2 regions of the Kitasatospora sp. NPDC085879 genome follow, and region 1 is predicted to be linked to the other one. Evidence: riboswitches for the same ligand, from Rfam matches in the RefSeq annotation. Region 1 holds a riboswitch; the other holds the start of a gene.

Region 1 (4,182 bases):
CCGATCGGGTGGCCGGCAGCGGATACCGTCGGGGCATGCCGGACACCTCCCGCCCCGACCAGCCGGAACTCTTCACCTGGGAGTTCGCCGCCGACCCGTACCCCGCGTACGCCTGGTTGCGCGAGCACGCGCCGGTGCACCGCACCACGCTGCCGAGCGGGGTGGAGGCCTGGCTGGTCACCCGGTACGCGGACGCCCGGCAGGCGCTCGCCGACTCCCGGCTCTCCAAGAACCCGGTGCACCACAGCGAGCAGGCGCACCGCTCCGGCCGGGTCGGCATCCCGGGGGAGCGCCAGGCCGACCTGATGACCCACCTGCTGAACATCGACCCGCCGGACCACACCCGCCTGCGGCGGCTGGTGTCCAAGGCGTTCACCCCGCGCCGGGTGGCGGAGTTCGAGCCCCGGGTGCAGCAGCTCACCGACCGGCTGATCGACTCCTTCGCCGAGCGGGGCACCGCCGACCTGATCCACGAGTTCGCCTTCCCGCTGCCGATCTACGCGATCTGCGACCTGCTCGGCGTGCCGGCCGAGGACCAGGACGACTTCCGCGACTGGGCCGGCATGATGATCCGACACCACGGCGGGCAGCGCGGCGGTGTCGGCCGGGCCGTGAAGCGGATGCGGACCTACCTGGCGGAGCTGATCCACCGCAAGCGGGCCGACCTCGGCGACGACCTGATCTCCGGGCTGATCCGGGCCAGCGACCACGGCGAGCACCTGACCGAGAACGAGGCCGCCGCGATGGCCTTCATCCTGCTGTTCGCCGGGTTCGAGACCACCGTCAACCTGATCGGCAACGGCCTGTACGCGCTGCTGCGCAACCCCGGCCAGCGGGCGCTGCTGCAGGAGTCGCTGGCCCGCGGCGAGGGCGGCCTGCTGGAGACCGGGATCGAGGAGCTGCTGCGCTACGACGGACCGGTGGAGCTCGCCACGTGGCGGTTCGCCACCCGTCCGCTGACGATCGGCGGGGTGGACGTCCCGGTCGGCGACCCGGTGCTGGTGGTGCTGGCCGCCGCCGACCGCGACCCGGCCCGGTTCGCCGACGAGAACACCCTGGACCTCGCCCGCACCGACAACCCGCACCTGGGCTTCGGCCACGGCATCCACTACTGCATCGGCGCCCCGCTGGCCCGGCTTGAGGGCCGCGCGGCCCTGGCCACCCTGTTGACCCGCCTCCCCGATCTCGCCCTGGACGCCGACCCCGCCGACCTGCGCTGGCGCGGCGGCCTCATCATGCGCGGCCTGCGCGAGCTCCCGGTCGCCTTCACCCCGGAGACCGCGGCGGAGCCGTCCGGGCGGTGCGACCCGGTCTGACGGTGTGTCGCGCCGATCGGGAGTGATCGGATCTGAACACTCATCAATCAGGAAATACCGGCATCGTTCGTGGGCGATAATAGGCTCTCCGTAATTCCCACGTGATATCAGCGAGATGAGCTTGTGATCGTCCGTTCGATCTGCTTACTCTCCCGAACAGTCCGCAGCCGCGGACCCCGCGTGCGGCAACGCCGAATCCTGTCCGCCGCACCCGGGCCTCACGACCGAGACCAAGGACAGGGGCGGGGGAACCACGTTCGTCGCCGTCCCCACGGCTAGGGGTGAAGCCGCGTCAGCAGGGCCCCTCCTGCGGCCGCGGCCGGGCCAAGCCTCCCGGTCCGAACCCGACAGCTCACCTCGCAGGCGTTCGGAGAGGGAAAACCCATGCTCTTCACCGGACCTGGCCGCCACCGCCGCAGGACGACCGCCCAGAAGGCGGTCGCCGTCGCGGGTGTCGCGGGTGTCGGCCTCGCCATGCCGCTGCTCACCGCGGGCGGAGCCCATGCCGCCCCGGTCTCGATCTGGGAGAAGGTCGCCCAGTGCGAGAGCGGCGGCAACTGGAAGATCAACACCGGCAACGGCTTCTACGGCGGGCTGCAGTTCACCGCCCGTACCTGGAAGGGGTTCGGCGGCGCCCGGTACGCCCCGCTCGCCCACCAGGCGAGCAAGAGTCAGCAGATCGCCGTCGCCGAGAAGGTGCTGGCCACCCAGGGCCCCGGCGCGTGGCCGGTGTGTTCCAAACGCGCCGGCCTGACCCGCACCTCCGCGGGGAGTACCGGCGAGACCCGCAGTAGTACCGGGCAGGGCGCGCCGTCGCCGAAGTTCCCGGGCCGCGGCGGCTTCGACGCCGACTCCGGCGTGTACTGGTACCAGAAGGGCGACCAGTGGTACTGGACGGCGCACAAGGAGATCTACGAGCGCCATCTGCCCCCCGTTCCGACCGAACCGGCCGAGCCGGACGACGGTGTGGCGGCCGGCGAGGGCGGCCGCACCCTGCAGGCCGTCCCGGTGCCCGCGCTCGGCCGCGAGCCGTACACCGTGCGCGAGGGCGACACGCTGTCCGGCATCGCCGCCGCGCTCGAACTTCCCGGCGGCTGGGACCAGCTGTATGCGAACAACCGGGAGGTCGTCGGGGCCGATCCGGACCTGATCCTGCCCGGCCAGCAACTGCGGCTGGTCTGACGGACCGGCACGGTACGAACGGACCGTCCGCCCGTGGGGCGGCACCCGCGGGCGGGCGGCCGGTTCTGTGGTCCTTCAGGTGAACTACCGACGAGTAGACCGGTCACACGGTGAGACAGGGCCGTGCGTGGCACGGCCCGGCGGGCCCGTGCGGTTAGGCTCTGGTCGTAACGACCCTCATCCGCTTCCGCTAGGAGATGCCTCGTGCCGTCCATTGATGTCGTCGTAGCCCGCGAAATCCTCGACTCCCGCGGTAACCCCACGGTCGAGGTCGAGGTCGGCCTCGACGACGGCAGCACCGGTCGTGCCGCTGTTCCGTCCGGTGCCTCCACCGGTGCCTTCGAGGCCCTGGAGCTTCGCGACGGCGACAAGAACCGCTACTTCGGCAAGGGCGTGGAGAAGGCCGTCCTCGCCGTCATCGAGCAGATCGGCCCCGAGCTGGTCGGTTACGACGCCACCGAGCAGCGCCTGATCGACCAGGCCATGCTCGACCTGGACGCCACCCCGGACAAGTCCTCGCTCGGCGCCAACGCGATCCTCGGCGTCTCCCTCGCCGTCGCGCACGCCGCCTCCGAGGCCAGCGACCTGCCGCTGTTCCGCTACCTGGGCGGCCCGAACGCGCACGTCCTGCCCGTCCCGATGATGAACATCCTCAACGGCGGCTCGCACGCGGACTCCAACGTCGACATCCAGGAGTTCATGATCGCCCCGATCGGCGCGGAGTCCTTCTCCGAGGCCGTCCGCTGGGGCGTCGAGGTCTACCACACGCTCAAGGGCGTGCTGAAGGAGCGCGGCCTGTCCACCGGCCTCGGCGACGAGGGCGGCTTCGCGCCGAACCTGGACTCCAACCGCGAGGCCCTCGACCTGATCGTCGAGGCCATCAAGAAGGCCGGCTACACCCCGGGCAAGGACGTCGCGCTCGCCCTGGACGTCGCCTCCTCCGAGTTCCACAACGACGGTGCCTACACCTTCGAGGGCAAGGCGATCTCCTCCGCCGAGCTCATCGACTACTACGCCGAGCTGGTCGCCGCGTACCCGCTGGTCTCCATCGAGGACCCGCTGGACGAGTCCGACTGGGACGGCTGGAAGGCCATGACCGACAAGCTGGGCGACAAGGTCCAGCTGGTCGGCGACGACCTGTTCGTCACCAACCCGGAGCGCCTGCGCCGCGGCATCGAGACCGGCACCGCCAACGCGCTGCTGGTGAAGGTGAACCAGATCGGCTCGCTCACCGAGACCCTGGACGCCGTCGAGCTGGCCCAGCGCAACGGCTACCGCTGCATGATGTCGCACCGCTCCGGCGAGACCGAGGACGTCACCATCGCCGACCTCGCCGTCGCCACCAACTGCGGCCAGATCAAGACCGGCGCCCCGGCCCGCTCCGAGCGCGTCGCCAAGTACAACCAGCTGCTGCGCATCGAGGAGATCCTCGACGACGCCGCCGAGTACGCCGGCCGCGGTGCCTTCCCCCGGTACAAGTACGAGGGCTGACACCCGCGGGCTGACACACGGCCGCTGGACCGGTGCCCCGGCAACCACCCCGTAGGGTGGGGGCCGGGGCACCGGCGCGAGCAGGAGGGGTACGAGCGATGTGGAAGATCCCGGGACTGGCGGGGCGGCCACGCTTCACCAGCCGCGCGACCGTGCTCGTGCTCGTCCTGTGCTCGCTGGTGGCGATACTGGC
Region 2 (4,182 bases), on a different contig from region 1:
GGCGGCACCTGCACCCGTGCGGGCCTGCACAACGCCGTCCAGGTCGGCATCCGCTACATCGAGGCCTGGCTGCGCGGCCACGGCGCGGTCGGCATCTTCAACATGATGGAGGACGCCGCCACCGCCGAGATCTCCCGCTCGCAGATCTGGCAGTGGATCAACAACGGCGTCGTCCTCGCCGACACCGGCGAGAAGGCCACCGCGGAGCTCGTCCGCCGGCTCGTGGCCGAGGAGCTCGCCGAACTGCGCACCGAACTGGGCGAGGCCGCCTACGCCGGTGGGCGCTGGACGGAGGCCGCCAGGCTCTTCGAACAGGTCTCGCTGGCCGAGGAGTTCGTCGACTTCCTCACCCTGCCCGCGCTGCCGCTGCTCGACTGACCCCAACCTATCCGCCCGCCGGCCGGTCCGACGCCCGACAGGTCGTCGAACTCGCCGACCGCATTTCACCGTTCCGTACGGCCGCCGCCCAGCGAGGCGCCGGGGGCCGTACGGAACGGCCGTTTTCGGAGGCACTTCCCCCCATGGCACTCATCTTCTTCAACGGTCAGGCGATGACCGGAGGCCCCTTCCACCCGCTGGTCGCGTCCTACCTGCTCGGGCCGGTGCGTACCGCGCCCGGCTACCGCTTCTTCTCCGTCCGGGACGTCTGCCCCGGCCTGCTGCCCGACCCGGGCGGCAGCGGGGTGATCGAGGGCGAGCTCTACGACCTGCCGCTGGAGCACCTGCGGGACGCCGTCCTGCCGGGCGAGCCGCCGGAGTTGGAGCTCGGTGTGATCGGCCTGGAGGACGGCACGCCGTGCCTGTCCATGGTGCTGCGCCGGGGCGAGCGGGAGCGCGGTGTGCACCGGGAGATCACCGCCCACGGCGGCTGGCGCGGCTACCTCGCCACGCTCGGCCGCACCGCCTGACCGGCGCCCCGGGGAGGGCGCCGGTCGGGCGGACGCGGAAGGTCAGCTCGCCTTCCAGAACTTGACCGAGTCGATGGCGATGTCCGCCGAGGAGCCCGTGGCGGGCACGGTGCCGTTGAGGGCCGTCTCGGACTGCAGCACCCAGTGCATCGTGTTGGCGGGGATGCGCGCGGTGGAGCGCCCGATCACCTTGCCGTCCAGGTAGAAGGTCAGGCTGTCCTTCTGCCAGTCGACCGCCGAGGTGTGCCAGGCGCCGGCCGTCGCGACGCCGGTGGAGTACGCGTCCTGGTCGCTGCCGGAGGTGGCGTCGGCGCGGTGCATGAAGGCGCCGATCGAGCCGTTCAGATCGCCCTCGGGGAAGTCGATCTCGCCGTGCTGCGGCCAGATGCCGTCGTCCGGCCAGAGCAGCCACGCCATCTTGTAGCCGGCGGCCGAGGTCGCCTTCCAGGTCACCTCGAAGCGCCCGTACTGGACGCCGCTCGCCCCGGCGGCGGCCGGGAGCTTGGGCACCGGTGCGGAGACCCAGGTGCCGGAGGCGTCCCGGTTGAGGTGGAGGTTCATCTGGCCGTTGGCGATGGACATCGTCTTCGACGGCGAGTAGGTGCCGTTCTTGCTGGTGTCCTTCCAGCCGTCCGGGTAGGCCCACCACTTGCTGTCCACCGCGGCCGGCAGCCCGGAGCAGTGACTGGTGGCGATGGTCGAGCCGTTCGAGCAGCCCGTCCAGCTGCCGAGCGGCACGTTCACGCCGTCGAAGTCGTCCGACCAGGTCGGCGCACCGGCCGTCGAGGTGGGGGAGGAGCTCGCCGACGGGGAGGCGGAGAGGCTCGGCGCCGGCGCGGACGGGGTCGCGGAGGCCGTGGTGGAGGGTGTCGCCGTGGGGGAGGCGCTCGGCGCGACCGGGGCCGTGGTCGGGCTCGGGGCCGGTGCCGGGGTGCCGGTGCTGCGGACGTTCAGCGTCTGCGCCGGGAGGTCGTGCCAGCGCCGGTCGGCGTCCTGCCAGGTGCCGAAGGCGGTGTAGGTGCCGGACGGCAGGGTACGGGTGCCGGTCGTGACGGTGACCCCGTCGGGGCATATCCGCAGGTTGCGGGCGGAACCGGGGAAGTCCAGCCGGTTCCCGGCGGCGTCGCGGACGGCGACGCCGATCTTCCGGGCGGTGAAGCAGGCGGAGGAGTGGACGGAGAGGGAGGCGGCTGCCGCGGTGTCCGCGGCCATGGCGACCGGCGTGAGCCGGTCCTGGGTCACCTCGGGCACGCTGGCGGCCTCGGCGCTACCCAGGAAGGGGACGGCCAGCAGGCCGAGCCCGGCGACCGCGCCCACCTTGAGGGCAATGGCGGAAACAGGCATGGAGTTGTTCCTCGACGACGCCTGCGAGGTGAGCTGTCGGATTCGGGCCGTCAGGTGGCCCGGCCGCCGGGAGGGCGGCTTCACCCCAAGCCCTGGCCGTCCCGCGAGCATGCAAAGCGGGGCCAGGGCGACTTACCTGGTTCCCCCGCTCCCGTCCGTGTCGCATCTCGCGTTGCCGTCACCGGGCGGACGGGACTCGGCGGTCCCGGGACGGAGCCCACATGGCGTGGGCGTCCGAGCACCTTAGCAGTGTCTTTCCGGAGGACAAGGACGCCGGGTCGCCGATGTCAGGTCCATCACATTCGGGCGTGCCGCAGCCCCCGGACCCTCGCCGTGGGTCCGGGGGCTGTGCTCCGTACGGCCGTCGGCCCGTGGGGGCCGGTGCCACGGAGTCCGGGTGGCGTACCGTCCCTGGTACGGCCCGGAGTCCGGGGGAGGGTCAGACGCGGGAGGCGAGCTCCTTGGCGGCGCGGGCGCAGGCCAGCGCGATCCGGTCCTCGTCGACCGTGGTCAGCACGCCCTTCTCGACCACCGCGTTGCCGTTGACGAAAAGCACCGCCAGCGGCGGTAGGGCGCCCATGGTGAGCGCGGCCACCGGGTCGGCGATCGAGGAGTGCATGATGCCGTCGACCTTCCAGAGCGCCAGGTCGGCCAGCTTGCCCGCCTCGACGGAGCCGATCTCGTTCTGCCGGCCGAGCACCCGGGCGCCGCCCATGGTGCCCAGACGAAGCGCCTGACGGGCGGTCAGCGCGTCCGGGCGGCCGTGCAGGCGGTTGATCAGCAGGGCGTTGCGCAGCTCGGTGCCGAGCTCGCCGGACTCGTTGGAGGCGGTGCCGTCCACGCCGAGGCCCACCGGCACGCCGGCCTTCAGCATGTCCGGGACGCGGGCGATGCCGGCCGCCAGACGGGCGTTGGAGGACGGGCAGTGCGCGACACCGGTGCCGGTCTCGGCGAACTTGGCGATGTCGGAGTCGTTCATGTGGACGCAGTGCGCCATCCACACGTCCTCGCCGAGCCAGCCGGTGGACTCGAAGTAGTCGGTCGGGCCCATGCCGAACAGCTCCTTGCAGAACTGCTCCTCCTCGGCCGTCTCGGAGCCGTGCGTGTGCAGGCGCACGCCCTTACGGCGGGCCAACTCGGCCGACTCCTTGAGGAGTTCGGTGGAGACCGAGAAGGGCGAGCAGGGCGCGAGCGCCACGTGCAGCATGGAGCCGAACGAGGCGTCGTGCCAGCGGTCGACGGCCTCCTCGGAGGCGATCAGGATGTCCTCGGTCCGCTCCACCGCGTGGTCCGGCGGCAGGCCGCCGTCCTTCTTGCTGCGGTCCATCGAGCCGCGCAGCGCGGTGAAGCGCAGGCCGAGCTCCTGGACGCCCTCGATGGAGGCGCCGAGCACGTCGCCGCCGCCCTGCGGGAAGACGTAGTGGTGGTCGGAGGCGGTGGTGCAGCCGGACTTGAGCAGTGCGGCGGCCGAGCCCTGGGTGGCGGCGTGCACCAGCTTCTCGTCGATCCGGGCCCAGGTCGGGTAGAGGGCGACCAGCCAGTCGAAGAGGATGCTGTCCTGGGCGAGGCCGCGGGTGATCCACTGGTAGAAGTGGTGGTGGGTGTTGACCAGGCCCGGGGTGACCAGGTGGCCCTCGCCGTTGATGCGACGCACCACGTTGTCCAGCCACTGCGGGGCGGGGCCCTCGCCGACCGACTCGATCCGGTTGCCGAGGATCACCACGTGGCCGCGGGCGTACTCGGTGTCGTTTGCGTCCACCGTCGCGACGGCGACGTTCTCGATCACGATCCGCCGGTCGGCGGGTGGGGGCTGGACTGCCATGGCGTGAACTCCTAGGGGCGAGGGCTGAGGGTGGGGCGGGCCGGCCGGCGGGGTGCGGGCCGCCGCGGGGAGGCACAGGGGCCCCGCGGCGACCGCCGTCCGGCCCGT

What was found. A riboswitch is a leader RNA that binds a small molecule or an ion and turns the genes downstream of it on or off. The one in region 1 is predicted to bind cyclic di-AMP.
Region 2: it holds a riboswitch for cyclic di-AMP, as region 1 does, so the genes downstream of both, AB0P35_RS10070 (glycoside hydrolase family 16 protein) here and AB0P35_RS16725 (transglycosylase family protein) in region 1, are expected to answer to the same signal.

Annotation. Positions count from the first base shown of each region.
Region 1 is NZ_JBFBJZ010000019.1:18,335-22,516, reverse strand. Features, by position in the region: gene AB0P35_RS16730 (cytochrome P450) at 36-1,316, shown strand; cyclic di-AMP (ydaO/yuaA leader) riboswitch at 1,510-1,696, shown strand; gene AB0P35_RS16725 (transglycosylase family protein) at 1,701-2,498, shown strand; gene eno (phosphopyruvate hydratase) at 2,703-3,989, shown strand; gene AB0P35_RS16715 (septum formation initiator family protein) at 4,088-4,182, shown strand, end outside.
Region 2 is NZ_JBFBJZ010000009.1:165,147-169,328, reverse strand. Features, by position in the region: gene aceB (malate synthase A) at 1-378, shown strand, start outside; gene AB0P35_RS10075 (gamma-glutamylcyclotransferase) at 522-908, shown strand; gene AB0P35_RS10070 (glycoside hydrolase family 16 protein) at 951-2,252, opposite strand; cyclic di-AMP (ydaO/yuaA leader) riboswitch at 2,256-2,434, opposite strand; gene AB0P35_RS10065 (8-oxoguanine deaminase) at 2,692-4,074, opposite strand.